DNA from 4 places in the Ruegeria sp. BG5 genome. Region 2 is predicted to be linked to each of the others. Evidence: riboswitches for the same ligand, from Rfam matches in the RefSeq annotation. Region 2 holds a riboswitch; each other region holds the start of a gene.

Region 1 (7,520 bases), 2.0 Mb from region 2:
GCCCATCGGCGTTTGAAAACTCGTCCAGCAGAGATTCCAGCCGCACCATCCGATCCGGCGTACCGCTTTCCTTGAGCGCGGGCGGGATATGGCCCAGCGTGACGGCCCCGATCCGGCGTTTGGCCTGCGCGGCCTCGCCGGGGTCGTTGACAATGAACGGGTAGATGACCGGCAGATCGCGGATCAGCGCCTCGGGCCAGCAATCGGCGGACAGGGCGACGGATTTGCCGGGCAGCCATTCCAGCGTGCCATGCGCGCCGATATGGATCAGCGCATCCGCACCCAGCCCTTGGCGCAGCCACAGGTAAAACGCCACATAGCCGTGGCGCGGAGTGCGCGAGAGGTCGTGGTAATCGTCATCGCGCAGCTCGGGCGAGCCGCGTTCCGGTTGCAGTGCGATCAGGGCCTTGCCGCGTCGCAGGGCGGTGAAATGGAAGGCTCCATCGGCGCAGGCCGGATCATCTTCGGGCTTGCCCCAGACGGATTGCAGATCACTGCGCAGGGTTTCGGGCAATTCGGCCAATGCGGTCAGGTAGTCCTGCAGCGGCCATGAAATCCGGACATCCGGCAGCGCATCGGCAATCGGCTCGGCAGGGGTGGTGTCATAGCCTGCGCCTTGCAGATCGGACAGCATCGCCTCGGCCGAGGTCAGCGCGTCGAGGCCTACCGCATGGGCCATCTGCCAGTCCTTGCCGGGATAGGTGGACAGCACCAGCGCAGGCGTCTGATCGGCTTTGGGTTTGTCGTGCAGGTTAAGCCAGCCTGACACGCGGTCGATGATCGCTTCGATCCGCTCGGGCTCGGCCCGGTGGGCGAAACGGGAATATTCCAGATGCGGGTCGCGCTTGCCCGGTTCCTTGAACGAGGCGATGCCCGCTGAAATCCGCCCGTCCACTTCGGGCAGTACCACATGCATGGCGAGGTCGGCGGGGGATAGCCCGCGTTCCGCCTCGGCCCATGCCTTGCGGCGCGAGGTGGCCAGCGCGACCTGAAATACCGGCACGTTGGCGGCGTCCAGAGGCGAGGTGCCCGACGCGCCTTTGCCCGAGAATGAGGTGGCGTTGATGATGGCCGACGGGGCCAGCGCCACGACCTGCTCACGCAGCCAATCGGCTGCTGCGGGCGCTTTCAGAGACGGAGCGAACAGGCCCACCGCCTCAAAACCCCGCACGCGGAGGCTGCGGATCAGAGCCGCGACAGGAGCGGTGTCGGCTGAGGTCAGATAGGCCCGGTAGAAGGTCACAAGGATGCGTTTTGCATCGCCCGTGAAGGCGGCATCCACCGGGATCACGCCGCGATCCGGGCACCACGCGCCGCATTCGGGCAACGTCTTGGCCCCCATCACCGGCCCGGCATAAAGCCCCGCCGCCAGCGCCATTTGCGCCAGGGCGGCCTGCGCCGCGACCTCTCCGCCGGTGTCGCACAGATGCGCCAATCGCCGCAGGGTCGAGATGGGCAGGGTGGAATAGTCATCCAGCCGCGTATCCTCGCGCCCGTCCGCAGGCAGGACCGCCAGCGCGATGCCCTTGGCCTGCGCCAGTGCCAGAACCTGTTGCAACCCGTAGGACCAGTAGGGCACACCGCCGATCAGGCGGATCAGTATACCCTTTGCGCCCTCCAGCGTCTGTTCCACATAGGTATCGACCGACAGAGGGTGCTTGAGCGCCGTTAGGTTCGCCAGCCGCATCGTCGGCATCCGCCCCTCGGGGCCGCCACCGCGATGCCAGCCCGCCGCAAAGGCGCCGAGGTCACTGTCCGAGAACGACAGCACCACCAGATCCGCCGGGCTCTGGCCCAGATCGGTCGGGGTCTCGGTTTCCTCTAACCCGTGGCTTTCGCGGAAGACGACGTGCATGGTTTACTCGGCAGCCTCGGTCACACCCACGAGGATATCGCGGATCGCGGCCTCTTTGATGTCGTCATGCTCGGCAATCACGACCAGACGTGAGCGACGGTCCTCGCCGGGCTCCCAGGGGCGGTCATATTGGTGCCGGACGCGGGCACCGACGGCCTGCACCAGCAGACGCATGGGTTTGCCCTGAACGGCGGCATAGCCCTTGACGCGCAGGATGTTCAGCTCATTCGCCAGACGTTCGATCTTGGCGACCAGATCGGCGGGTTCGGTCTGTTCCGGCAGTTCGACGATGATGCTTTCGAAATCGTCATGCTCGTGGTCGTGGTGGCCGTCGTGATGCGACGGTCGAGCGTCCATGTCATCCTCGGCGGCGGCCTCAAGGCCCAGCACGACGCGCACGTCCACGGCACCTTCGGCCACTTCAACCACGGGCAGAGGGCGCGGGGCTTCGGCCGCGATGATTTCTTTGGCTTTCGCCACACCTTCGGGACCGGCCAGATCGGGTTTGGTCAGCAGGATGATGTCGGCGCAGGAGATCTGGTCCTCGAACACCTCCGACAAAGGTGTTTCGTGGTCGATCGAGTCATCGGCCAAGCGCTGGGCATCCACCGCCTCGACATTCGGGGCGAAGCGACCGGCGGCGACAGCCTCGGCATCTGCCAAGGCGATCACGCCGTCCACGGTGATCTTCGACCGGATATCGGGCCAGTCGAACGCCTTCAGCAGCGGTTTCGGCAGGGCGAGGCCTGAAGTTTCGATCAGGATATGATCCGGGCGCGGCTCCAGCGCCATCAGCGCCTCGATGGTGGGGATGAAGTCATCGGCCACGGTGCAGCAGATGCAGCCATTGGCCAGTTCCATGATGTTTTCCGCCGGGCAATCCGGGATCGCGCAGGATTTCAGGATGTCGCCATCAACGCCCACATCGCCGAACTCGTTGACCACCACGGCCAGACGTTTGCCTTGCGGGTTCTGCATCAGATGCTTGACCAGCGTCGTTTTGCCCGAGCCCAGAAAGCCGGTGATGACGGTGACGGGGAGTTTTTCGAGGTTGCTCATTTCAGGGCTCCAATCGGGGGAATGCGCGAGGCGCAGTTTTTGCGAAAATGTTCGGGGCGCTCGCGCCATTTGACCAAGCCGTCCTCGGTGGCCAGATACTTGGTCGCTCCGTCGACGATGACGTCAACGTGATCGGTTTCGTTGAGGTTCTCATAGACAAAGGTCCAGCGATCCGGCCCGCCACGCAGCACGATGGAACAGCCCTGATCGCAATTCGACAGGCATTCGACGGCTTTCAGTGTGACGCCCTCGGGCAGGTCCGCCTGTTCCAGCGCTTTGTGCAGCAATGTGCCGGGGCGCTGGTCATCATCCTCGATGGGCAGACCACGGCGGCACGTGGTGCAAACCAGCAGCTCGACCGGCGCAGTCTCGGTCATGTCTCTCATCCCCCCAAATCCTCTTCGCGGGGGACGGGGTTTCATGCGGGCCACGCGATGCACATGGACCCGACACCGGAACACCCCGCCCGGTTTCAACTTCGGGTGCTGGCAGGTCTCCCGGCTTGCGGATGTCAGAGGCCCGGTTCGTCTGGCTCCTCTGTCGGATGTCCCGCCTTCCCGGCCTGGCAGGCCAGTGGCATTGGGCACCCTCTCCGGTCACGGTCGCGGGGGCGGCTGCGTTTGGCGGATAAACCGTTGACGCATTCCCTTTTCATCGGCTGTCGCCGACACCAACGACAGGGACATGCGGCACGTGCGGGCAGGTTGTCAAGCGCGATGCGACCACCATCGCGTGGCTAGGATGAAAAGCGACCTGCCAGCGTCGCTGGGCGGCATGACGCGGTGCCCGCGACATGGTCGCATACCGGAAAACACGCAGGGAGACGCGAATAATGAAAGTTGGGTTCATCGGACTTGGAAATGTGGGCGGAAAACTCTCGGGCTCATTGCTGCGCAACGGGATCGACCTGACGGTCCATGACCTCAATGCAGACCTGGTGGCAGAATTCGTCGAAAAGGGCGCAAAGGCCGCCGAAAGCCCGGCCCAGCTGATGCACGATTGCGACGCGGTGATCACCTGCCTGCCATCGCCTGCCGCCTCGGACGCGGTGATGCAGGAGATGTTGCCCGAGGTCGGCCCCGGCAAAATTTGGATGGAAATGTCCACCACCGACGAGGCCGAGGCCAAGCGGCTGGGTGCCATGGTCATCGAACGGGGCGGGGCGGCGGTTGATTGCCCCGTTTCCGGCGGATGCCACCGGGCGGCAACCGGCAATATCTCGATCTTCGCGGGTTGCGACCGGGATACTTTTGAGCGAATCCTGCCCTTCCTGACAACGATGGGCCGTCGGGTGTTGCATACCGGCGATCTCGGCTCGGCCTCGGTTCTGAAAGTTCTGACCAACTATCTGGCCACCGCCAACCTGATCACCTGCGCCGAAGCGCTGGTGACCGCCAAAGCCGCCGGGATGGACCTGAACACGACCTATGAGGCGATCAAGATCTCGTCTGGCACCTCATTTGTGCATGAGACCGAAAGCCAGGTCATCCTGAACGGCTCGCGCGATATTTCCTTTACCATGGACCTTGTCAAAAAGGATATCGGCCTGTTTCAGGACGTCGCCGACCGCGCGGGTGTCCCGCTTGAGATCAACCCGATCATGATCAAGATCTTCGAGGACGGCATCGCACGCTACGGCGAACGCGAACTGTCGCCCAACATCATCAAACGCCTGGAAGACGCCACCGGCCTCGACATCCGCGCGCCCGGCTTTCCACCTGAAATGCAGGACGATGAACCTGAAGAACCGGGTTATGAGGTTATCCCGGCGGGGCGCGATTCCTAAGAGGGGCGCGCTTTCGTCTTTGCGTCGCGAGGTGAAGGTATTGAAGGAAGTGGAGGCGAGTACCGGAATCGAACCGGTGTACACGGATTTGCAATCCGCTGCGTCACCACTCCGCCAACTCGCCTTTTCAAGTAAAATCAAATACTTGCCGTGGTGTGACAGGCGTTTTAGCAGCTTTCTTATGGGGCGTCCAGAGGATTGCGTGTAATTTTGGCGCCTGAGGCGGGAAATGCTGATCTGGGCCGGATCACAAACCTGTCGCACGGGCCGGGCTGTGGCAACAGGGCCGTTGCCGGTTGCTGCGGGATGTGGCAAAAGCCAAAAAAACGTGGGAATTCAGACGAGAGATCAAATGACAGATTTCGCAACCCGACGCCGCACTATGGTCGATACGCAGATTCGGCCCTCTGATGTCACGAAATTCCCGATCATCGATGCCATGCTGACCGTCCCGCGTGAAAATTTTGTGCCGGATGCGCAGCGCGAGGCCGCCTATGTTGAAGGCATAATCGATCTGGGGGACGGGCGCAGCATGCTGGAGCCTCGGACTCTGGCCAAGATGCTGGACGCTGTGAATATTTGCAAAGATGAGGCGGTTCTGGATATCGCGCCGGGGCTGGGGTATTCCACCGCCGTTGCCGCGCGCATGGCTGAACTGGTGGTTGCTGTTGAAAGCGATGAGGCGCTGGCCGCAGAAGCGCAGGATGCCCTGACCGAGGCGGATGCAGACAATGCCGTGGTGCATGTGGGCCCGCTGGAGCAAGGGGCCGAGGAACACGGGCCTTACGACGTGATCATGATACAGGGCGGCGTGCAGCAGGTGCCGGACGCTCTGCTGGGTCAGTTGAAAGACAACGGGCGCATCGCCTGTCTGTTTGTGCAGGATGGTCTGGGCGTCGTTCGGATCGGGCGCAAGGCTGGTGACCGGGTCAGCTGGCGCGACGCTTTCAACGCCAGTGCGCCGACACTGGACAGTTTTTCAGTCGAGTGTGCATTTTCGCTATAGTCGGGCGGTGGTTTTTTCTGCCACCTTGATTAGTTGAAAACGGCAACGCAAACTTCCCGCAGGGCAGTGTAATTTTGATTTGAGAGGATTTGGTGATGCGTGGAACGGCAACTGGTAAGCTGGTCAGGGCCTTGGCGGTGACCGCTGGTCTTGCCCTTAGCGTTATGCCTGTACGCCTGGCATGGGCGGACAACCTGACCGATGCCTTTATCGGGGCGTATAACACCAGCGGTCTTCTTGAACAGAACCGCGCGCTGTTGCGTGCCGCTGATGAAGATGTTGCCATTGCGGTGTCCGCGCTGCGTCCGATCATCAACTGGACAGTGCGCGTTTCGCAGGATTACACGCGGACAACGACTAGCGGTATAGTGGTCCGGAACGAGCCTTCGACATTCTTTACCGGCCTCACGCTGGCCCAGTTGATCTATGATGGCGGGTTCTCGATTCTCGGTAAGCAATCCGCGCAGGAAATCGTGTTGTCCACGCGCCAAAGCCTGATCGATGTCGAGCAGGCCATTCTGTTCCGCGCAGCAAACGCTTATCTCAACGTCGTTCTGCAGGAAGAAACCGTGCAGATTCAGGTGAATGACGTCGATGTGTCGGCCGAGGAACTTCGGGCCTCGCGGGACCGTTTCGAAGTGGGTGAAGTCACGCGCACGGACGTCGCCCTGTCCGAGGCACAGCTGGCCAGTTCCCAGGCCGATCTGGCAGTTGCACGCGGTAACCTGAGCACGGCGCAGGCGGAATATGTAAATGCCGTCGGCAAACTACCGGGGGCGACCGCTGGTCAGCCCAGCCTTCCGTCACTGCCCCGGTCCGAGTCAGAGGCGATTTCGTTCGCGCGCCGCAACCATCCGGCCATTCTTGCGGCCCAGCACGAAGTGCGTGCGCTTGATTTGCAGGTGCAGCAGCAGCGGGCGAATCTGGGGCCGAATGTCACGCTGAATGCAGATGCGGGCATTACGGAAAGCTATGATAATGACGATGACACCGAAAATGCGAGTGTCTCGCTGAACTTCAACCAGCCGATCTATGCCGGCGGACGTCTGGCGGCATCGGTGCGCCGGGCGATGGCCACCCGCGATGCGTCGCGCGCGAACCTTCTGAACGTGCAAAAGGACATCACGCAGGGCGTGTCCGAAGCCTATGCAAACTTTCAGGCCGCCTCGGCCAGCCTGCGGGCATCGACCGAGCAGGTACGCGCCTCGCAGGTCGCCTTTGACGGGATTCGCGAAGAGGCAACCCTGGGCGCACGGACCACGCTGGACGTTCTGAACGCGCAGCAGGATTTGCTGGATGCGCAGCTGAACGAGGTCGCCTCGCGCACAGAGCGTTCGCGCGCTGCCTATCAGCTGTTGCAGGCTCAGGGCCTGTTGACGGCGGAACGTCTGGGTCTGGCGGTGCAGATCTATGACCCGACGCTGTATTATAATCTGGTCAAGAAAGCCCCTGCACAGGTCAGCAAACAGAGCAAAGACCTGGATCGCGTCCTCAAAGCGTTGCGTCGGGACTGACGGGCAATACTATCTGTTGTTCGCTCTGACAGGATTGGCTACACTCGGGCCTGAGGAAAGAGCGGTAGAGCAAAATGACGGACAATGTCGTAAAAGCCGGGATCGAAGACGTTTTGTCTTCGGTCAAACGTCTGGTCAGCGAAGAGGGGCGCAAAGCCCCGTCCTCGGGCGCGCGCAAGCCCGGGCGTCTGGTGCTGACCGAGGCGTTGCGAATCTCAAAACCCGCTCAGGTTGAACAGCCCCCGCTGAAGCTGGAACCGAAATACAGCGCCGAGGAGTCGGCGAAACCAATGCTGCTGC
Region 2 (7,520 bases):
AGTATTGTCGAGGTGACGACCGCCTACGCCGCTGGAATGCCCCTTGTGATCTACAAGACGACACCGGTGACGCTGTTTGGTGGGGTCGATAACCCGATGATTCAGGGGCTTTCGACCAATTGGGACTATGTGCATGACACCGCATCCATCGTGCCCGCCCTGCTCAAACGGATCGAAGCTCAGTCGCAGAACGGCTATGTCTACACCCCGCCCCCGAATGTCAGCCTTGTGATGGAGGTTGGGGCGATGACCGCAGACCCCAGTTCGGACCTTCACAAGCGGCTCGACGCGATTTCGAATGCGCCAAACGAGAAGGCCGCGCTGGAAGCGGGTGAGGAACTGATCGACTGGGCGAAAAGCAACAAGGCTTATCAGGCTGCATTTGGCGGGTCGGCACCCACGTAAGCCCTGTTGGATTGGTGGGGTTGAAACGAATTCAGTGACACTCGCCTTGATTTCGACACCTCGTTCCCGGATCTCATCCAACACACGCTGATAGCGCCAAGCTGCATCACGGACCGCTCCTCACTCGGGCATGCCGAATGGTCGGTGCGCGTGGTCTTGCAAACCGCGCCCATTTGTATACCATTGGATACAATTGACCCAATGACATCGGGCCTGAAATTTGTCCGTCCAAGCCACATCACCAAGCCGCCCCGTTAGGCGGGCCATTACCTTCGGCCTTGCCGGGCTGGGAACGGTCGTATTCTGGATGCTGGGCCTGCCACTGCCCTTTCTGTTCGGCCCCATGACCGCCTGCCTGATTGCGGCACTGGCGCATGCGCCGATGGAGGGGTTCGGGCAAATCTCGGTCGCGGCGCGCACTATCCTGGGCGTGGCGGTGGGGGCTTCGATCACGCCTGATCTGTTTGGCCAACTGCCGAAAATGGCAGCGTCGATTGCTCTGATCCCACCCTTCATCCTGTTGATCGCTTTGGTCGGGGTGCCGTTCTTTCGCAAGGTCTGGGGCTTTGACGACAAAACGGCCTTTTACGCCGCGATGCCTGGCGGGTTGCAAGACATGATCATCTTCGGCACCGAGGCCGGTGCCAATCCGCGCGCCCTGTCCCTGATCCATGGCACGCGCGTGCTGATCATCGTGACGCTCGCCCCGTTGCTCCTGACCCTGTTCTACGACGCTGACCTGACCAACCCCATTGGCGAACCCGCCCGCGACCTGCCTTTGCACGAACTGGCGCTGATGGTCGTCGCCGCCATTGTCGGCTGGAAAGGCGGTGAGCGGATCGGCCTGTTCGGAGCGTCCATTCTGGGCCCAATGATCCTGACTGCGGCCTTGTCACTGGGCGATTTCATCCACACCCGCCCACCGCGCGAGGCGATCCTTGTCGCGCAATTCTTTATCGGCTGCACCATCGGCGTGAAATTTATCGGTGTCACATGGGTCGAGCTGCGCAAAGTTGTGGCGGCGGGCTGCGCCTATGTTGTTGTGCTGGCCATACTTGCGGCAGCCTTCACGGCCCTTGTGACCACGTTGGGGTTCGGGCAACCGATCGAGGCCTTCCTCGCCTTTGCCCCCGGCGGGCAGGCTGAAATGACGGTCTTGGCCATCGTCTCGGGCGCGGATCTCGGGTTTGTCATTACCCACCATCTGACACGGATCGTTCTGGTGATCATCGGCGCGCCCATCGCGGCCAGTCTTCTGGTGCGCTGGTCCGGCTCTCGGGATTAGAGGGGTTTCGCAGTTTGATTTGGGTTCAATTCCTGCCGGGTTGCAATCCGACGCTGCGTGCTTTGCTGGCACCAGTAGACACAGCTTTGGCCTTATGAGACTGTGCTGCCGATGGTGTCCGACGCTCTGAGTCGGCTGAAAAGGGAATGCGGTGCGGGCAAACGCCCAAAGCCGCAACTGCCCCCGCAACTGTAAGCGGCGAGCGACCCCCGACAGACCACTGGATGACCCCGCTTGGGTTGTCCGGGAAGGACGGGGACAGCGAAGAACCGCAAGTCAGGAGACCTGCCATCTCCGGCGCATATGTGCCGCAGTCACCTTAACTCGGGCGGGGTGCCCGTGGACGGAGCGACAAGAGATGGACCGCACTGGCCAGACACCACTGTTGATGACCCACACAAGCCGCCCAAAAGCGCGGAGGGCGTCGTTATGCTTGACCTGACCATTTCCCAACTGGATACCGGCCACGTGCCACCGCAGCGCGCGCAAGAGCTGGGGCAGATGGGCTATATGCAATGGCTGGGCGGCCTGCCCGGTTCGGCAAACTACCACGCGCAGGCGCGGATTGCTTTGGCCAAGGCCAAACCGTTTGCCGAGACTTCTCCCGCCATCGCTGTGTTCTGCGACCTGCTGGCCCGATCCATGCAGATGCCCCTGGAACCATTGTTCCTGGCCCTGCCCGCAAAACAGCGCCGAGGGGGCCATCGCGCGCGCCGCGCCGCCTTGTGACCTCATGCGGGCAATTCAGCCTGTGCCACCGCCCGCATTTTGGACGATTTTGGCCGGGCAATGCTTTGACTGCTTATTGGTGATTTCGTTGGATATGCGCGACGAACAAGACACATTATGACGCAAGCTCATAATTTAGTCGAATAACAATCATTTCACCTCATAATGCCAACGCGCTATACCTTCGGCCCACACAGCCGATTGGATACCGCGAATGCTTGACTTTACCTTGCCCGACACACCCGCGCTCGCGACGCTGCGCGCATTGGCTGCCCAGCGCATCCTGATCCTTGACGGGGCCATGGGCACAATGATCCAGACGCTGAACATGACCGAAGAGGATTTTACCGCCAACGGTCACATCCATGGCCCCGGCTGTCGGCATCACTATCACCCGGATCATCCGCAACAGGGCAACAACGACCTGTTGGTGCTGACCCAGCCGCAGGCAGTTGAGGACATTCAATACGAGTTCGCAATGGCCGGGGCGGATATCCTTGAAACCAACACTTTTTCCTCAACCACCATCGCGCAAGCTGATTACGGGCTGGAGGCTGCGGTGCATGATCTGAACGTCGCAGGCGCGCAGGTGGCCCGGCGCGCGGCGGACCGGGCCACGGCTGAGGATGGCAGACCCCGGTTTGTGGCCGGGGCTGTGGGTCCGACGAACCGGACGGCCTCGATCAGCCCGGATGTGAACGATCCCGGATACCGAGCCGTCAGTTTCGATGATCTGCGCACAGCCTATGGCCAGCAGATCGACGGGCTGATCGAAGGAGGCTCTGACCTGATCCTGATCGAGACGATCTTTGACACGCTGAACGCCAAGGCGGCGATTTTCGCGGCCTTCGAGAGTTTCGCCAAGGCCGGACGCCGCCTGCCGCTGATGATCTCGGGCACGATCACCGATGCCTCGGGCCGGACGCTTTCTGGCCAGACGCCCACCGCCTTCTGGCATTCGGTCGCCCATGCGCGCCCTTTCACCGTCGGGCTGAACTGTGCCCTTGGCGCAGAATCCATGCGCCCGCATATGGCCGAGATTTCAAGCGTTGCCAGCGCGCTGACCTGCGCCTACCCCAATGCGGGCCTGCCGAATGAGTTCGGCCAGTATGACGAAACCCCGGGCCAGACCGCAGCACAAGTCGAAGAGTTTGCCCGCGATGGCATCGTCAACGTGGTTGGCGGTTGCTGCGGCACCACACCCGACCATATCCGCGCGATTGCGGATGCGGTTGCGCCCTTTGACCCCAGAAAGGTGCCCGCATGACCCGTCACCTGCGCCTCTCGGGGCTGGAACCCTTTGTCCTGACGCCCGACATCCCCTTTGTGAATGTGGGTGAGCGGACCAATGTCACCGGCTCGGCCCAATTTCGCAAACTGATCGTGAACCGCGACTATGCCGCCGCGCTGGACGTTGCGCGCGATCAGGTGGAAAACGGCGCTCAGATCATCGACATCAACATGGATGAAGGGCTGATCGACAGCAAACAGGCGATGGTCGAATACCTGAACCTTGTCGCGTCCGAGCCCGATATCGCCCGCGTGCCAATCATGATCGACAGCTCGAAATGGGAGGTGATCGAGGCCGGGCTGCAATGCGTGCAGGGCAAGCCGGTGGTGAACTCGATCAGCCTGAAAGAAGGCGAAGAGGCGTTTCGCCATCACGCGGGTCTGTGTCTGGCCTATGGTGCCGCCGTGGTGGTCATGGCGTTTGACGAGGCCGGTCAGGCCGATACCTTCGAACGCAAGACCGAGATTTGCGCCCGCGCTTATCGCATTCTGGTCGAGGATATGGGGTTCCCGCCCGAAGACATCATCTTTGACCCCAACATCTTTGCCGTCGCCACCGGGATCGAAGACCACGACAATTACGGTGTCGATTTTATCGAGGCGACCCGCTGGATAAGGCAGAACCTGCCCCATGCGCATGTCTCAGGCGGCGTGTCGAACCTGTCCTTCAGCTTTCGTGGCAATGAACCTGTGCGCGAGGCGATGCATGCGGTGTTCCTGTACCATGCAATTCAGGCCGGGATGGATATGGGCATCGTCAATGCGGGCCAACTAGCGGTCTATGACCAGATCGATCCCGACCTGCGCGAAGCATGCGAGGATGTGGTTCTGAACCGCCAGCCCAAATCCGGCGGCAGCGCGACCGAGAACCTGCTGGACATCGCCGAACGTTTCCGTGGTGACAAGCGCGAGGAGAAAGTCCGCGACCTGGCCTGGCGCGACTGGCCGGTCGAGAAACGGCTGGAGCATGCGCTGGTCAATGGCATCACCGAGTTCATCGAAGAAGACACCGAGGCCGCGCGCGCCGATGCGGAACGCCCCTTGCATGTCATCGAGGGTCCTCTGATGGCCGGGATGAACGTGGTGGGCGATCTATTTGGCGCGGGCAAGATGTTCCTGCCGCAGGTGGTGAAATCAGCCCGGGTGATGAAGCAGGCCGTGGCCGTGTTGCTGCCTTATATGGAGGAAGAAAAGCGCCGGAATGGCGGTGAGGGTCGGCAATCTGCGGGTAAGGTGCTGATGGCGACCGTGAAGGGGGACGTGCACGATATAGGAAAGAACATCGTCGGCGTTGTCCTGGCCTGCAACAATTACGAGATTTTGGATCTCGGCGTCATGGTCCCGCCTCAGAAGATCCTGCAAGTCGCACGTGAGGAAAAGGTGGACATTATCGGTCTGTCCGGGCTGATCACGCCGTCGCTGGACGAGATGGTGCATCTGGCCTCGGAAATGGAGCGCGAAGCGTTCGACATTCCGCTGCTGATCGGCGGCGCAACCACGTCGCGGGTGCACACGGCGGTCAAGATCGCGCCGCGTTACACGCATGGGCAGGCGGTCTATGTCACCGATGCCAGCCGCGCTGTCGGGGTTGTCGGCGCGTTGCTGAGCCCGACGCAGAAGCCCAATTATGTCGCCGGGATTCAGGCCGAATATGCCGATGTGGCCGACAAACACGAGCGCGGCGAGCGGGCCAAGAACCGCCTGCCTTTGGCCAAGGCGCGGGCCAATGCGCTGAAACTGGATTGGGATGCTTACGAGCCCGTTGCTCCGTCCTTCACCGGAACGCGCGTTCTGCAGGATTGGGATCTGGCCGAAATCGCCCGCTATATCGACTGGACGCCCTTCTTCCAGACCTGGGAAATGCGCGGTGTCTATCCCGGAATTCTTGAAGATGAAAAACAGGGCGCGGCGGCGCGGGCGCTTTTTGCCGATGCGCAGGCAATGCTGGATCAGATTATCGCAGAGCGCTGGTTCACACCCCGCGCGGTTGTTGGATTCTGGCCCGCCAACGCGGTTGGCGATGACATCCGGCTGTATACCGGCCCGGATCGCGCTGAAACTCTGGCCGCCCTGCACACGCTGCGCCAGCAGACCGTAAAACGCGGTGATCGACCGAATGTCGCGTTGTCGGATTTTGTCGCCCCGGAAGGCCATAGTGCGGACCATGTCGGCGGGTTTGTCGTCACGGCGGGACCGGAGGACTCTGACATTGCCGAGCGGCTGGACAAGGTCAACGACAATTACGGCGCGATCCTCGTCAAGGCTCTGGCCGATCGGATCGCCGAAGCCATGGCCGAGATGCTGCATGAAAGGGTCCGGCGTGAATTTTGGGGTTACGCAAAGGGTGAAGACTTCGACCCACAGGCCCTGATCAGCGAACCTTATGCCGGTATCCGCCCCGCGCCGGGCTATCCGGCCCAGCCCGATCACACCGAAAAACGCACGCTGTTCAGCCTGCTGGACGCCGAGGCCGCGACCGGAGTGGCGCTGACCGAAAGCATGGCGATGTGGCCCGGTTCATCTGTCTCCGGGCTCTATGTCGGGCACCCGGACAGCTATTATTTTGGTGTTGGCAAAGTGGAACGCGATCAGGTCGAGGACTACGCCCAGAGAAAACGGATGACCGTGGAAGAGGCCGAACGCTGGCTGGCCCCGGTGCTCAACTACGTCCCGGCCAAGGCATCGCGCAAGGCAGCCGCGTAAGGTGATATGTTGTCAGTCAATCGCCGGGCTAAGAAGTCAGCAAACCCGACAGTTTGCGCGCACCGTCCTGTAGCAAGGCAAGAAATTGTTTCAAACTGTTCAGATCATGGCGCTGCGTCGGCGCATGAACGGACAGAGTGGCGGCCAGCCTGTTGTTCTTGTCTATGACCGGGACCGCAATGGCCGTCATACCGGGCATGAACTCCTCATCATCTGTCGAATACCCGTTCTGTGCGACGCGGGTTATTTCGGCCCGCAAGGCCTGGGGCTTCGTTATCGTGCGGTCGGTATTCGGGCTGAGGTTACCTGCGGAAAGAAACCCATCCAAAGTGCTCGGGCGCAGGGTCGACAAATACATCTTGCCACTGGCGGTGCAGTGAAACGGGACTTGTGTTCCGATCGGCAACTGAATTCTCAGCGGCCATTTCGTCTCGACCCGGTCCAGATAGATCATACCCTCGCGATCCGGGATCGCCAGGTTGCAGGTTTCGCCAATCTCATCCGCGACGCCGCGAATAATGGCCAGACGGGCCGTGCGAAGATGTTCGGACGACACTGTATTCAGCGACAGCTGCCGCAGGCGCGGACCGGGACCGTAAGACCGACCATCCAGATCGCGCTGAAGAAACCCCTCTGCCTCGGCTGTTTGCAGCAGGCGATGTATCGTGGGTTTTGCCAGACCCAATGCGTCGATCAGGTCCGAGGGTTTGACGGCGACCCCGCGCCGTGCCACCTCTTCCAGGATCAGCAGCAGGCGCAGGTTCGTGGGAATCTGGGTGTCTTTGTCTTTTGTGTCCGCTTCGGTCATCCCGCAACAGTCTAGTTATTTGGCAGCAGGATCAAGGCCAGATCGGGCACCAGCGAAACCAGAATCCAGACCGACAGCAGTGCCACCAGATAGGGAACCGTATAGCGCAGAAGCCGGAAATAGGGCACGCCGGTCACGCCCGACGCCACATACAGGTTCAACCCGTACGGAGGCGTAATGAACCCGATGGACGCGCCGACCAGAAAGATCACCGAGAAGTGGATCGGGTCAATCCCGACCGAGGCTGCAATCGGCGCAAGGATTGGCGCAAGGATGATGGTCACCGGCAGGCTTTCCAGA
Region 3 (7,520 bases), on a different contig from region 2:
TTTTGCTGTTCGACAATGGCGATGCGCTTCAGGGCACGCCGCTGGGCGATCAGGCGGCACAGGACCCTGACGGCCATCCAATGATGCAAGGGTTTGCGGCCCTGCACTATGACGCCGTCGGGCTTGGCAATCACGATTTCGGCTTTGGGTTGGAGGTGCTGGACACTGTCCTTGATCAGGCTCCATGTCCTGTCCTGTGCAGCAATATGCGCCGCCGGTCGGAGGTTTCGCAAAGCTGGCAGGGCCATGCGGTGCTTGACCGATCGATTTCGCTGAACGGGCAAGACATTCCCATCCGCGTGGGCGTGTTGTCGGTTCTGCCCCCTCAGACCACGCAATGGGAAGCGCATCATCTGGGCGATGACATCGCGGTCGAGGACTGTCTGAGCGCGGCGCGACGCACCGTGCAGACCCTGAAATCGGCGGGGTGTGATCTGGTCATCGCGCTGGCCCATTCCGGCCTCGGTCAGGATCAGGAAGCACCGGGGCTGGAGAATGCCGTGATCCCACTGGCCGCCATTGACGGCATTGACGCCCTAGTGGCCGGGCACACACACCTGACCCTTCCCGGCAACGACCACCGGGGGCTGGCCCATGTCGACCCTGAGGCCGGATTGGTCCATGGCAAACCGGTTGTCATGCCCGGGTCCGCAGGAAATCATCTGGGCGTGATTGATCTGAACCTGTCCCACTCTGCCGATCTCGGGTGGCAAATCACCGACCAGCAGGTCGGGTTGAGACCGCTTCGCCAAAACAACTCCGCCCCTGAAACGCCAGAGGACCCCGACATGGTCCGGCTTTTTGCACCCGTGCACGCCCGAACCCGCACCAAGATGGCCGAGCCGGTGGCGCGAATCGCAAAACCGATGCACAGCTTTTTCAGCTTTTGCGCCGTTGATCGGGGGCTGGCATTGGTGGCCTCGGCGCAGGCCGCCGCCTTGCGCCCCTATCTGTCCGGCACCGCACTGGCCAATATGCCCATGTTGTCCGCCGTTTCGCCCTATAAATGCGGCGGTCGGTCCGGGCCGCGCTATTACACCGATGTCCCGGCGGGCGAGGTTTGTTTGCGCCACATTGCGGACCTTTACGTCTTTCCGAACGAACTGAGGGCGGTGAAGGTCAGCGGCGCTCAGGTGCTGGACTGGCTTGAGATGTCGGCGGGTCTTTTCAACACCATGCGTCGCGACGCCGAGACCGATCTGATCGACCCCGGTCGGGTTGGGTACAATTTCGACCTTCTCTTTGGCCTGACCTACCAGATCGACCCGTTCTACCCGGCCCGGTTTGACGCTCAGGGGCAGTTGATCGACAATTCTCACCGCCGCATCCGGCAGGCCAGAATTGACGGGTCTACGCTTGACCCCAATCAGGATTTTGTGGTCGCGCTCAACAATTACCGCGCCAATGGTGGCGGGCATTTCCCGTTTGTGGAAACGGCAGAGCCGATCAACCTGCCTGCAATAGATATCAAGCGAATCCTACGCGATTATCTGACCGGGTACCTGCCCGCCGACCCGCTGTCTCAGGCGGTTTATCCGTTTTCGTACACGCCGCAGGCCGGGGTTCAGGCAATCCTCAGTACGGGGCCCGGCGCGCTGAAGTACCTGCCCGAATTGCAGAACTACGACCCTATCGTTCTGGACCCGGACCCGCAGGGGTTCGAACGCATCCGGCTGACACTCTGACGGGTTGTCATTTTCCCCAGGCTTCCCTATATCAAGCGCTGAGAGGTTGGCGCGGGCGAGCGCCTCGCCAACCTGGTCAGGTCCGGAAGGAAGCAGCCACAACGAGCCCCGCTTGGGTCGATGTCCAACCTCTCACCTTTCCCCCACGTATCCGCTCATCAGCACAATCAGGCAACCAACCGGGGCCAGATTGCCGAATTCCGGCGGGCAAATGCGCCGATATGGCCGATCTCTTTCACTCCGAACTCCTTGGGTGACAACAGGTGCCGCCGCGCGTCCGGCCCATACAGATCCACCAGACGCCATACGGCTTGTGGCGGGACGGTCTGATCGTCGTCGCTGGTGAACAGATCTACCGGAACACCCAGATCCGCCCAGCGCGCCAGTGGCAGTTTTTGCCCGATCTCAGGCACATAATTCAAAGGTGCGGTGCACCACCTGCGCCATTGCCAATAGACAGAGCCCGGCAGATCGGCACCGAACCCAATGGCTTTGCCGGGCAGATACCCCAGGGCTTTCACAAGCAGCGGTACATGCCCATGCCAGAACGCCCAGGCCAACCCCCGATAGGGCCATGGGTGATCGGACAGCGTCACCAACCCCGAGCAAACACAGATCATCCGGTCGATCTGGTCGATATCCGGCTGAATCGGCCCCAGCATTCCGCCGACGGAATGACCAATGCTCCACTGCCGGGCGTCGGGAAACCTTCGGCGCATCTCGGCCCGTGCTGCGGGCATATCGATCAGGGCCCAGTCCGACATCGTGACCTGCGAGTCGCGCATGGGGCCGGAAACAGAGTGACCGAAATCGCGATAGTCATACGTCAGGCAGGCCATGCCACGCTGGGCTGCCAACCACCGGGCAAAGTGCTGGTAGTAGTCGCGCGGCACACCGGTCGCCCCGTTCAGAACCACCACCGTGTCGGGATCAGTAAAAGGCCGATACATCCGCGCCGACAGCTGGGCCGGACCAGCGGGAAACTGGAAATCCTCGATCTTCACGTGCTGCTGCGTGTCCAACATCGAACCTGCGGGCCTTTCTGAACCAATCGGTTTACCTGCCCAAGAGGCACAACAACCCGCAGCCGAGTCAACCCTGCTGCCACTTGACCACACGTCGCCCGGCACAAGACTTGTGTACGTGACACCCAAAACCGCGCTTGACTCAGAACGCGAACAGACGCTAGCGGTTGTGTGATGGTTTCCGATCCACACAATGGGTCGGGATGAAAAGGGAACACGGTGCGGTTCTGCCCGGTCAAACCGGAACGAACCAAGGCCGCGACTGCCCCCGCAACTGTAAGCGGTAAGCGATGCCGGAATGCCACTGGCCGAAAGGCTGGGAAGGTCGGCAAAGCAACGACCCGCAAGTCAGGAGACCTGCCATCATCAACGTAACCGAAACTCGGGCGGGGTGTCCGGGCAGGTCCTGACAGCGCATAGCTGAACCGCCTGCCAACGTCCCCGTCCGCCGCGCGGAGGGCGCAGGATGATCTGGAAGACAAAAACCCACAAATACGTGGCGACCATTTGCCAACGCACAGGCGGGCCCTGCCCCGCAATGGCGCGCATGGCGCGCGCGCTGGCCGAGGCAATGAACAAGGCCGACCACGTCACCAGCGAAGGATTTGAAATCGAAGGCAGCAGCGACCTGACTCATTGCGCGCAAGGGTGCATGGCCCGCTTTCGCGCAGGACCTGAACAGATACGCATCTTCTGCGGGACCGAGGCGGACACGCCGATCCAAACGCTGGATACATATGCCGACCTGATTTTTGACGAGACATGCGCGGCCCTTCCGTCCGGGGCCTTGCCAAGAACACCTTGCGCCATGCTTGAGGTCTTGGCCCTGAGACCTTCAAGACCAGTCCAGGAACCGGCACGGGTATCAGCCTGAGCGCGCATCCAAAGGTGCGTGGGTCGCATTCGTGGCCCATGCCATCTGCTCGTCGGTTTCCACCGCGCAGGGGCGCAGGGCCCGCAACCGGGCCAGCGCCTTGTCTGCCGGTTCCCCGCATTCCAGCATCAGGCGCAAGACCACCATACCGGATCGCCCGCACCCACCCCGGCAATGCACCAGCACCCGGCCACCGCCGGACAAAGCCTGCCGCGCCGATGCGCTGACCGACCCCCACCGATCCTGAACGGCGCGCGGCGGGGCGCCAAAATCCTCGACCGGCAAATGAACCCATCTGCTGGCGCGGCCCTGAATGTCACTGCCAAAGGTCCGGGCCCCGTCCTGCAGCATCTCAACTTCCGTGGTCATCGAGATCACAAGACCGGGTTTCCAATCCGCAATAGTATCCAGATCGCCCGCGTAATCTCCGCCGCGTCCCGGCATCGAGGTCAGCGCAAGTGTTCCGCCTCCGACTTGCAGCGCGTAGACGACCAGTTGCGACATCAAAGATTTCCTCCCAAACCCAAGCCTGCTTGTAAAATGTGCTTCAAAAATACTGAGATTCCAGTTTACGCCGATCTCGGGTCTTTCCAAACCAAATTTCCCCGACCCTGCGGTGGACGCGGGCGGCAGCGGCCACTACGCTGCGACGACGTCCCGAATCCGCCAGAGCAGACATGACCGACACAGACAGCCCCGCCTATCAGGTTCTCGCCCGCAAATACCGTCCGGAAACCTTTGCTGATCTGGTGGGGCAGGATGCCATGGTGCGCACGCTTAAGAATGCGTTCGAAGCCGACCGCATAGCGCAAGCCTTTGTCATGACCGGCATTCGCGGCACCGGCAAGACAACCACGGCGCGGATCATCGCCAAGGGCATGAACTGCATCGGCTCCGATGGTGCGGGCGGCCCCACAACCGAACCCTGCGGCGTCTGCGAACATTGCACCGCGATCATGGAAGGCCGCCATGTCGACGTGATGGAGATGGACGCCGCCAGCCGTACCGGCGTCAATGATATTCGCGAGATCATCGACAGCGTCCGCTACCGCGCCGCCTCGGCCCGCTATAAAATCTATATCATCGACGAGGTTCACATGCTCTCGACCAGCGCCTTCAACGCGCTGCTCAAGACGCTGGAGGAACCGCCCGAGCATGTGAAGTTCATCTTCGCCACCACCGAAATCCGCAAGGTGCCGGTGACGGTTCTGTCCCGCTGCCAACGCTTCGACCTGCGCCGGATCGAGCCCGAGGATATGATCGGCCTGCTGCAAAAGATCGCCAGCGCCGAAGGGGCCGAGATTGCCGAGGACGCGCTGGCCTTGATCACCCGCGCGGCCGAGGGGTCTGCCCGGGATGCAACCTCGCTGCTGGATCAGGCGATCTCGCACGGGGCCGGGGAAACTACCGCCAATCAGGTCCGCGCCATGTTGGGACTGGCCGACCGTGGCCGGGTGCTGGACCTGATGGATATGATCCTGCGCGGCGATGCCGCCGGGGCCTTGACCGAGCTTAGCGCGCAATATGCCGAAGGGGCCGACCCGCTGGCGGTGCTGCGTGATCTGGCCGAGATCACCCATTGGGTCTCGGTCGTCAAAATCACGCCGGACGCAGCCGAGGATCCGACGGTATCCCCTGACGAGCGCGCCCGTGGCCAGCAGATGGCTGACGCCCTGCCCATGCGAGTACTGACCCGCATGTGGCAAATGCTGTTGAAGGCGCTGGAGGAGGTCTCGGCCGCCCCCAACGCCATGATGGCCGCCGAAATGGCAGTGATCCGTCTGACCCATGTGGCCGACCTGCCCAGCCCGGAAGAACTGATCAAACGTCTGCAGGATACACCTGCGCCACCAAATGGCGGACCGGGCGGCGGTATGCCGATCCACGGTAACGGCACGGCACCGGTTGAAGCGCGCGCAGCACCGACCTATGCGCCTGCGCCTCGCGGGGCAGGGGGTGCTCCGGTCGCGGCGCTGGCCCAGGACACGCAGGCCGCTTTGGCGCGCTATCCCAGTTTCGATCACGTTGTCGAACTGATCCGCGTCAACCGTGATGTGAAACTGTTGGTCGAGGTCGAAAATGGCGTGCGGCTGGTTTCCTATCAGCCGGGACGCATCGAGTTTACGCCTGCGCCGCAAGCCCCGACGGATCTGGCCCCACGGTTGGGCTCGGCCCTGCAGCGGTGGACAGGCAATCGCTGGGCCGTGTCGATTGTGTCCGATGGCGACGCGCCGACGATTGCCGAGATTCGCGACAGGGCGGAACTGGCGCTGAAAGAAGAAGCCTCGGAACACCCGCTGGTTCAAGCCGTTCTGGCGCATTTCCCAAAGGCCAAGATCACCAGAATAGAAACCCCCGAACAACGCGCGGCACAGGTCGAAACCGAAGCCCTGCCAGAGGTCGAGGATGAATGGGACCCGTTCGAAGAGGATTAAGTCGACCCCCGCCCCATGATCGAGGAGCCTGATGCGCACAACCCCGCTGCACCCCAAATTCGGCCTGATTGTTCATGACGTCGACCTGCGCGAGGTCACGCAGGATAACCTCTACCCCCAGATCCGGCACGCCTTCGAAACGCATTCCGCCCTGCTTTTTTCGGGGCAGAGCATCTCGGATGACGATCACATGCGTCTGGGCGAACTGTTTGGGCCGCTGGAAAACCGGGAACAGATGGCGGCGGGGCGCGATGTGGAGTTTCAGGTGTCGGAACTGTCCAATCAGACAGAGGACGGCTTGCGCGCCCGCGACGATCTGCGCCTGCTGGATTTGCAGGCCAATATGCTGTGGCACACAGACAGCACATTCCTGCCTACCCCTGCACTGATCAATATTCTGACCGCCCTCGTGGTCCCACCCAGCGGCGGCGAGACGGAACTTGCCTCGACACGCGCTGCCTGGGCCGAGATGCCCGGCCACCTGAAAGAACCGCTGCAAGACGCCATCATCTGGCACAGGCTGTCGCATTCCCGCATGAAAATCGATGCCGATCTGGCAGCCCTGCCCCGGATGACCCGCTGGCCCGATCGGCCCTGGCGGGCAATCTGGCCGAACCCCGTGACGGGCGAAGAGGCCCTGTTCATAGCATCCCACGCCTTCGCCATCGAAGGGCTGGGGCACAAGGAAAGCCAGGCCATTCTGGACGAGGCCATCGCCTTTTGCACCCGGCCCGAATATGTCTATTCGCATCAATGGACCGCGGGCGACGTCCTGATCTGGGACGAGCGGGCGACGCTGCACCGTGGGCGGCCTTGGGATTACAACCATCCGCGCACGTTGCGGTCGATCTGCTGTTCCGTAACCGAAACGGACGGGCTGAACCGCGTTCGCATGGTGTGATCCGATTCCCGGAACACTCCCGCGCCCGCCACGGGCCATCGGCTGACGCCGATGCCCCTGAGCGGCCTTGGGCCCGGCAGCGCGCGGGCAAGGCCCGCGCGCTGCCGGGCCCAACGGAAGGAAAGGTCTTGCCAAAGACCTTGACGACGGGCGGGAGCATTTCTGACCCCTTGTGCCATGCCATCGCGGCCCGTATTTAGGCATCAAGCAAAGATACAGGAGAATTCGGATGCTCAAAGGACTCGGCGGTCTGGGCGATATGGCCAAGATGATGAAATCCGCGCAGGATTTGCAGACCAAAATGACCGACATGCAGGAAGAACTGAACACCATCATGGTGGTCGGTGAGTCCGGCGCAGGTCTGGTCAAGGCAACCGCCACCGCAAAAGGCGAACTCAAAGGCCTGGACATCGACCCATCGATCTTCAACGGCGACGACAAGGAAGTGGTCGAGGACCTGATCCTGGCCGCGATCAAGGACGCACAGACCAAAGCGGCCGAGCGTTCGCAGGCAGAGATGGCCAAGCTGACCGAAAGCATGGGCCTGCCCGCAGATATCAAGCTGCCGTTCTGATCTTCATCTTTTCCCAAATACTCCCG
Region 4 (7,520 bases), on a different contig from region 2:
CGGCGACCGTATGCACAGCGTCGCCCCGATCAACGAGCCCTGGTGCGTGAGCTGGCTGAGCCATTTCGAAGGGCACCACGCCCCCGGCATGCGCGACATTCGTGCGGCCGCGCGCGCCATGCACCATGTTCTGCTGGCCCATGGGCGCGCCATTCAGGCCATGCGGGGGCTGGGGATGAACAACCTGGGTGCGGTGTTCAATCTGGAATGGGCCGAACCCGCCGACAGCAGCCCAAAGGCACGCGAGGCCGCCGATCTTTATGATGGGATTTACAACCGGTTCTTTCTGGGTGGCGTCTTCAAGAAAGCCTACCCGCAGAATGTGCTGGACGGGCTGGAAAAGCACTTGCCAACCGGTTGGCAGGACGATTTCGAAATCATCGGAACGCCCGTCGACTGGTGTGGGCTGAACTATTACACCCGCAAGCTGATCGCCCCGTCCGACACCGCATGGCCCAGCCTGAAAGAGGTGCCCGGCCCGCTGCCAAAAACGCAGATGGGGTGGGAGATCGAGCCGACGGCCCTTTCTAGTTTTCTGACCCGCACGGCGCGGGATTACACAGGGGATCTGCCGATCTATGTCACCGAAAACGGCATGGCCAGCCCCGAACGGCAGCAGGATGACGACCGGATAGAGTATTTGAATCAGCATCTTACGGCGGTGCAAACTGCGCTGGATCAGGGCGTTCCGGTCAAGGGCTATTTCATCTGGTCGCTGCTGGACAATTACGAATGGGCGTTCGGCTATGAAAAGCGGTTCGGGTTGGTCGATGTGGATTTCGACACGCTGGAGCGCAGACCCAAAGCCTCGTTTAACGCGCTGAAGTCGGCGCTGGCGCAGGGTGAACCCGTTGCGGTGCCCCTGGCACAACCGGCAGGTGCGGTGCATGAGCATTGGAACCTGGTAGCAGATATCGGCGGCACCAACACCCGGCTTGGGGTCATCACAAACGGAGAGCTGACGGATCTGCGCAAGCATCCGACCGGTACCCTGCCCGACCTGCTGGAGGCGTTCCACAGCCTGCGTGATGACGTCGGCACCGACCCTCAGGCCGTTGTCGCCGCAGGCGCGGGCCCGGTTCGCGATGGCGTGATCCAACTGACAAACGCCCATCTGGACCTGTCCGAGGCTGAGTTAGCCAAGGCCACAGGTGCCCGACATACCTATGTGATCAACGACTTCACCGCGGCAGCATGGTCCGTGGCCGAGGCAACGAAGGCCGATGTGGCCGTGCTGCAGGGCGACCCTACACCGCCAACCGGCACCCGTCTGGTCGTTGGCCCGGGAACCGGGCTGGGGGTCGGGGCGCTGTTGTATTCGGAAGGACATTACCACACAGCCTCGGGCGAAGGCGGTCATGTCGGTGTCTCCCCGCGCCACCGGGACGAGGTTGATATTTTCGAAGCCGCCCGTCACATCGCGCCGGACTGTTTCTTTGGCGACAGCCTGAAGCTTGAAGCTGAAATGTTCCTGAGCGGAACGGGTCTGCCTGTCCTCTATCAATCCATCGCACTGGCCGCCGGTCAGATTGACGCAGCGCACCGCCCGGCAAAGGACATTCTTCACGACGCCCGCAACGGATCGGATGCACATGCCGTCAAAGCGGCAGAGATGTTCACGACCCATCTGGGCGCTCTGCTGGGTGATCTGGCCGTCACCTTGATCCCTCGGGGCGGCGTGTTCCTGGTGGGCGGCGTGGCGGAGAAGAACCGCTGGCTGTTTGGCGAGCGCTTTCTGGATGCCTTCAATCAAGGCGGGCGATTCAGCGATTTGCGGCAAGGGATGAACCTTTATATCTCGGAACAGGTCGAATTTGGCATTGTTGGCGCTAACAACTTCTGTAAAAATGCGCTCATGCGGTAAAACCGTGTGACCATTTCCAAAGAAGGACCGCGGGATGATCCTGTGTTGTGGCGAAGCCCTGATCGACATGATCGCCGAACCGACCAATTCAGGCGCGCAGGGCTATGTGCCCCATTCCGGCGGCGCAATTTTCAACACGGCCATCGCGCTGGGGCGCTTGGGCGCGCCGGTGGGGATGCTGACGGGCCTGTCCTCGGATATGTTTGGCGCGCAATTGGCGGACACGCTGAAGGCAAGCCATGTGGACACCTCGCATGTGATTGTCAGCGACCGCCCGACCACTTTGGCTTTTGTGAAGCTGGTGGATGGGCATGCCTCGTACAGTTTTGTTGATGAAAACACGGCGGGGCGAATGTTGCAGCCCGAGGATATGCCGCAGCAATTGCTGGCGACCTCGACCCTGTATCTGGGGGGGATCAGTCTGGCTTGTGAACCCTGTGCCGATGCCTATGCCGCGCTGCTCGACCGTCATGGCGGCGACCGCGCGGTGATGCTGGACCCGAATATCCGGCCGGGATTCATCAAGGACCAGACCCGCTATCGCACCCGCCTGAATCGCATGATCGCGCAGGCCGATATCGTCAAGGTTTCGGACGAGGATCTGGATTGGATCATTCCCGGGCCGGAAACCCATGCCGAGAAGGTGCCCTTGTTGCTGAAGGCCGGGCCGTCGGTGGTGATTGTGACGCGGGGCAGTCAGGGGGCGTCGGGCTATCTGGCGGACGGGTCCGAGACATCGGTGGCGGTCAAACCGGTGCAGGTTGTCGATACTGTGGGCGCCGGCGATACGTTCAACGCGGGCGTTTTGGCCGAACTCCACCGCGCCGGGCACCTGAGCAAAGAGGGCCTGCGCGCCTTGACGCCTGATAGCCTGCGCGCGGCTTTGTCCCTGGGCGCAGAAGTGGCCGCCGTCACCGTATCCCGCGCCGGGGCAAATCCGCCCTGGGCGCATGAGCTTTGATCCCACGAGGGAACCGACATGAAACGATCCGACATCAACGACATCAAGACCGAGGCGCAGGCCTTCATCAAATCCTTCGGCGCGGTCCTGCCGCCCTTCGCCGACTGGTCCCCTGATCAGATGCGCAGCGCAAAGGCCGACACGATCCGCGCCCGTGGTTTGGGCTGGGACATTACCGATTACGGTCAGGGCAAGTTTGATGAACTGGGCCTGTTCCTGTTCACCCTGCGCAATGGCGACGTGAATGATCTGAACCAGGGTCGCGGTATGCTTTATGCCGAGAAACTGCTGATTTCGCGCGACAAACAATTGTCTCCGATGCACCGCCATATCATCAAGGCCGAGGACATTATCAACCGGGGCGGCGGTGATCTGGTGATGGAGATCTACGCCTCGGACACCGAAGGCGGCATTGATCGCGACAATCCGGTGGTTGTGCCCAGCGACGGCTGCGATGTCACCATCACCCCCGGCGAGTTGCTGCGCCTGAAACCCGGCGAAAGCGTGACCCTGATGCCCGGTATCTGGCATGCTTTTTGGGCCGAGCGTGGGGATTGTCTGATCGGTGAGGTCTCAACCGTCAATGACGACCGCACGGACAATGTGTTCGAACAACCGATCCCCCGGTTCGCGACCATTGAAGAGGACGCAGCACCGGAATTTTTGCTGGTTGCGGATTACTAAACACTCAGTCCGCGCCGCCAAAATCTCGGTCAGAACGCTTGACAATTAAATCCGCGACAGACTAGCTGACCAGCGATGGTTCCCGTTGCGATGCCTGCGGGATGAAAATGGGAATACGGTGCGGCCCTGCGGCCAAATCCGTGACTGCCCCCGCAACTGTAAGCGGAGAGCGACGCCAAATCACCACTGGCCTGAACAGGTCGGGAAGGTTGGCCAAGCCATGACCCGCAAGTCAGGAGACCTGCCATCACCTGTGCAACCAACCCGGGGCGGGGCGTCCTGGAAGGAGGATTTGATGGCTCAATTTTTCGCCTGCGGGCGTGGCTTCTTCTTTTCGCGCGGTTTCCGCAGCGGGGACAGCCATGTCATCCCAAGCTGACCACTTCGTCCTGATCTGTTCGACCTGTCAGGGTGAAATCGAAGCCAAGGCAGCCAAGGCCAGTTTGGACGCAACCTTACCACCGGGGTTTGCGACCCGGTTGATTGCCTGCATGGCAGGGTGCGAACGCCCCTTGACCGTTGGGCTGCAAGCCGAAGGCAAGGCGCAATACCTGTTCGGCGATATCCAAAGCCCCGCCGATCTGGACGCGATTGCCGCCTTCGCCCGCCAGTTCCGCGACAGTGCCGACGGCTGGACCAGCGCAGCCGACCGGCCCCCTGCCCTGCTTTACAAAACTCTGGCGCGTCTGCCGCGCCTTTCGACAGAGGGCAAGATATGAGTTTTCTGGTTGCCAAGGGGCTCGAATACTACGCCCTGAATGGGGATGTGTTGCTACAGGATGTCTCCTTCTCATTGGATGAGGGGTCGATCCTGGCCATTGCCGGGCCAAACGGGGCCGGGAAAACCACGCTGTTGAACCTGCTTTGCGGCCTCGAACGTCTGGCCCTGGGCGATGTGACGATCAAGGGGCAAAGCCTGCGTCAATTGTCCGCCCCGGAACGGGCACGCACCATCGCCGTGGTCGGGCAGCAGGAACTGCCTGACGGCCGGTTGAAACTGCGCGACTATGTGGCCCTTGGGCAAATCCCGATTCAGGCCGACCGGTCCGCCGAGGATCATAAGGCCGATCTTGAGCGGGTGCTTGAGATCACCGAACTGGTCCCGCTGGCCGATAAACCGATGCAACGTCTGTCCGGCGGGGAACGTCAGCGGGCGCATATCGCACGGGCTCTGGCGCAAAGGCCATCGCTTTTGTTTCTGGACGAGCCGACAAACCACCTCGACCCCGACGCCAAGGGCCACATGCTGTCGCTGGTGGCCGAACTGGGCGTGACGGTTGTGATGATCGTGCACGATCTGGTCATGATCCCCGAATTCGCCACCCATGTCGCTTTGATGAAGGCAACCCGCATGACCGGCTTCGGCCCGGTTCCCGAAGTTCTAACACCCGAGCGTGTGCGCGATACGTTTGGCGTTGACTACCTGTGTTTCCAGCACGAAGGGCGCGTGATCCCGGCGCTGGATATCCGAAAACGAAAGCTGTCATCTTAACAGGAGAATTTGATGATGCAGAAATTCTGGTCCGTAGTCCTTGTTTCGGGCCTCGCGAGTGGTGCGGCGGCACATGAAGTGACCGTCGACAATTGCGGAGAACCACTGGTGTTCGACGGCACGCCCGAGCGGATTGTCGTGCACGACATGAACATGACCGACATGGCCTTTGCGCTGGGTTTGCAGGACAAGATTGTCGGCCTGACCGGCATTACCGGCTGGTACAAGACCAGCCCGGATTTCGATGCAAAACGCGGTGACATCCCGGAACTGGCGCCCAAATACCCCACCGTCGAAAATCTGGTCGCGGTCGAGCCGGATATGTTCTTTGCCGGTTGGTATTACGGCATGCAGCCGGGTGGCGAAGTCACCCCCGACACGCTGGAACCCTTTGGCATCAAAACCATGGTCCTGACCGAAAGCTGCGTTCACCTGAACAAGGACCGCCCCGAAGCCAGCATGGACCTTCTGTTCGATGACGTGCTGCGTCTGGGCAAGGTGATGCATGTGGAAGACAAGGCCGAAGCGTTGGTTTCGGGCTGGAAAGACCAGCTGGCGGCCATCGAATCCAAAACCGCAGACCTGCCGAAACCCCGCGTCTTCCTGCTGGACGGTCCCGCCGATGCGCCCTTTACCGCCGGTAAATTCGCCATTCCAGACGCCATGATCGAGGCTGCGGGCGGTGTCAGCGTCACCCATGACATGGACACCAGCTGGGGTCGCACCTCATGGGAAGCAGTGGCCGCCGCAAACCCCGAATTTCTGGTCCTACTGGACTATCAGACCGGGAACGGTGCCGAGGACACGTTCAAGTTTCTGCAGGAGCATCCGGCCATGTCCCTGACCGATGCCGTCAAGAACGAACGCTGGATCGGTCTGCGCTATGAAGAGCTGACACCGGGACCGGCAAATATCGACGCCATCGAAAAGATGGTTTCGGCCATGCACCCGGAGCTCAACTAAAATGGCTCAAACGGGGCGTGCGGTCCTGCTGGGGGCGGTCATTCTGACCGCCCTTTTGCTGCTGTCCGTTGTCTATGGCACGACATCCATTCCTGTCGCAGACGTAGGCACAGCGATCATGCTGGGCACCGGATTGACCGAAGGCGAGATGTCCCCCCTGCATCGGATCGTGTTCGACCTGCGCCTGCCCCGCGCCCTATTCGCGGCGGTCATTGGCGCTGGTCTGGGTGTGGTCGGCGTGGTGCTGCAAACGACCACGCGCAACGATCTGGCCGACCCGTTTCTGTTTGGCCTGTCTTCGGGCGCAGCCGCCGGGGCGGTTCTGGTCATCACGGTAACCGGGGACGTGCTTGGCATCTGGACCCTGCCGCTTGCTGCCTTCTGTGGCGGCTTGATCGCGTCAGGCATCGTTCTCGCGCTGGTTCAGGGCTTGCGCACAAGCGCGCCGGAAAAGCTGATCCTTGCAGGGCTTGCGGTCTCGTTCCTGTTTTCTGCCATCACCAACTATCTGATTTTTTCCGGCGACAGTCGTGCCGCGCATTCGGTGATCTTCTGGATGCTGGGCGGTCTTGGCCTCGCGCGGTGGGAGACCTTTCCCCTTGTCCTGATCGGGCTTGCGATGATCCTGGGCTATTCACTCTATCGCAGCCGCTGGCTGGACGCGCTGCTGACCGGGGATTTCACAGCCGCGACGCTGGGTATTCCGGTTCAGGGCCTGCGGTTTCGGATGTTCTTTGTTGCGGCTTTGGCCACGGCAAGCTTTGTCTCGGTCGCGGGCGTCATTGGCTTTGTCGGCCTGATGGTCCCTCACATCGCCCGAGGCATTGCCGGAACGCTGCACCGTAATCTGCTGGTAACCTCGGCCATCGTGGGTGCGATCCTGCTGACCCTGTCCGACATCCTGTCGCGCCTGTTGCTGGCCCCGCAGGAATTGCCCGTCGGCATCGTCACCACATCCATCGGATCGCTGTTCGTCTTCCTGTACCTGTTCAAATCCGCCCGAAACGACTAAGCCTAGTGCGTGCCGCGTGGTACGAAATAGGGATCGACCATGATCGTCTCGCTGGCTTTTGCGGGATCGGCCAGCCTGCATTCCAGCAGCGCAATGACCTGATCGACAGCCTCAGCAATCGGGTTGTTGACCGTGCTCAGGTTGAAGATCGGCCATCTGGCCATTTCGATGTCGTCAAACCCGACCAGCGACAGCGCGTTTGGAACGTCCAGACCCATCTCGCGCGCCGCTGTCAGCGCCCCGATTGCGCTGGCATCATTGGCGCAGATCAGCGCGTCCAGCCTGTGCTGACCCAGCAAGGTAAGCGCGATGTCCCGCCCGGTCTCGACCGTGAAATCTCCGGTCTCTTCCGCCACCAGTCCAAGGCCCGCGCGTTCCAGCACCTCGATCACACCTGCCCTGCGCTCGGCCGAGGATGAGAAACTGGGCGCACCACCCAGAAATCCAAACCGTGTCCGACCTTTCCGGATCAACGCTTCGGTCGCAAGTCGCGTACCTTCGGCATTGCGACAGCACACGTTGTCGACCCCTGGCGCCTTCACAA

What was found. Region 2 has a riboswitch for cobalamin ahead of ACR0KX_RS00565 (hypothetical protein). Riboswitches for the same ligand answer to the same signal wherever they lie in the genome.
Region 1: linked by a shared signal. The riboswitch ahead of ACR0KX_RS10135 (DUF1636 domain-containing protein) and the one ahead of ACR0KX_RS00565 (hypothetical protein) in region 2 are both predicted to bind cobalamin.
Region 3: linked by a shared signal. The riboswitch ahead of ACR0KX_RS17865 (hypothetical protein) and the one ahead of ACR0KX_RS00565 (hypothetical protein) in region 2 are both predicted to bind cobalamin.
Region 4: linked by a shared signal. The riboswitch ahead of ACR0KX_RS12895 (DUF1636 domain-containing protein) and the one ahead of ACR0KX_RS00565 (hypothetical protein) in region 2 are both predicted to bind cobalamin.

What each region holds. Positions count from the first base shown of each region.
Region 1 is NZ_JBQFTC010000001.1:2,119,308-2,126,827, reverse strand. It holds gene cobN (cobaltochelatase subunit CobN) at 1-1,855, opposite strand, end outside; gene cobW (cobalamin biosynthesis protein CobW) at 1,859-2,914, opposite strand; gene ACR0KX_RS10135 (DUF1636 domain-containing protein) at 2,911-3,291, opposite strand; cobalamin riboswitch at 3,385-3,604, opposite strand; gene ACR0KX_RS10130 (NAD(P)-dependent oxidoreductase) at 3,708-4,700, shown strand; tRNA gene ACR0KX_RS10125 (tRNA-Cys) at 4,751-4,824, opposite strand; gene ACR0KX_RS10120 (protein-L-isoaspartate O-methyltransferase family protein) at 5,053-5,706, shown strand; gene ACR0KX_RS10115 (TolC family outer membrane protein) at 5,802-7,220, shown strand; gene ACR0KX_RS10110 (hypothetical protein) at 7,295-7,520, shown strand, end outside.
Region 2 is NZ_JBQFTC010000001.1:124,243-131,762, reverse strand. It holds gene ACR0KX_RS00575 (nucleoside 2-deoxyribosyltransferase) at 1-405, shown strand, start outside; gene ACR0KX_RS00570 (AbrB family transcriptional regulator) at 626-1,690, shown strand; cobalamin riboswitch at 1,786-1,997, shown strand; gene ACR0KX_RS00565 (hypothetical protein) at 2,120-2,419, shown strand; gene ACR0KX_RS00560 (homocysteine S-methyltransferase family protein) at 2,634-3,686, shown strand; gene metH (methionine synthase) at 3,683-6,412, shown strand; gene ACR0KX_RS00550 (IclR family transcriptional regulator) at 6,441-7,220, opposite strand; gene ACR0KX_RS00545 (TRAP transporter large permease) at 7,232-7,520, opposite strand, start outside.
Region 3 is NZ_JBQFTC010000007.1:46,714-54,233, forward strand. It holds gene ACR0KX_RS17850 (bifunctional 2',3'-cyclic-nucleotide 2'-phosphodiesterase/3'-nucleotidase) at 1-1,685, shown strand, start outside; RNA gene ffs (signal recognition particle sRNA small type) at 1,725-1,823, shown strand; gene ACR0KX_RS17860 (alpha/beta fold hydrolase) at 1,853-2,710, opposite strand; cobalamin riboswitch at 2,869-3,089, shown strand; gene ACR0KX_RS17865 (hypothetical protein) at 3,177-3,584, shown strand; gene ACR0KX_RS17870 (protein-tyrosine phosphatase family protein) at 3,576-4,088, opposite strand; gene ACR0KX_RS17875 (DNA polymerase III subunit gamma/tau) at 4,262-6,019, shown strand; gene ACR0KX_RS17880 (TauD/TfdA family dioxygenase) at 6,051-6,920, shown strand; gene ACR0KX_RS17885 (YbaB/EbfC family nucleoid-associated protein) at 7,150-7,494, shown strand.
Region 4 is NZ_JBQFTC010000003.1:162,771-170,290, reverse strand. It holds partial or broken gene ACR0KX_RS12915 (GH1 family beta-glucosidase) at 1-835, shown strand, start outside; gene ACR0KX_RS12910 (glucokinase) at 857-1,864, shown strand; gene ACR0KX_RS12905 (carbohydrate kinase family protein) at 1,899-2,825, shown strand; gene ACR0KX_RS12900 (D-lyxose/D-mannose family sugar isomerase) at 2,844-3,509, shown strand; cobalamin riboswitch at 3,569-3,772, shown strand; gene ACR0KX_RS12895 (DUF1636 domain-containing protein) at 3,872-4,228, shown strand; gene ACR0KX_RS12890 (ABC transporter ATP-binding protein) at 4,225-5,001, shown strand; gene ACR0KX_RS12885 (ABC transporter substrate-binding protein) at 5,014-5,964, shown strand; gene ACR0KX_RS12880 (iron ABC transporter permease) at 5,966-6,976, shown strand; gene ACR0KX_RS12875 (LacI family DNA-binding transcriptional regulator) at 6,979-7,520, opposite strand, start outside.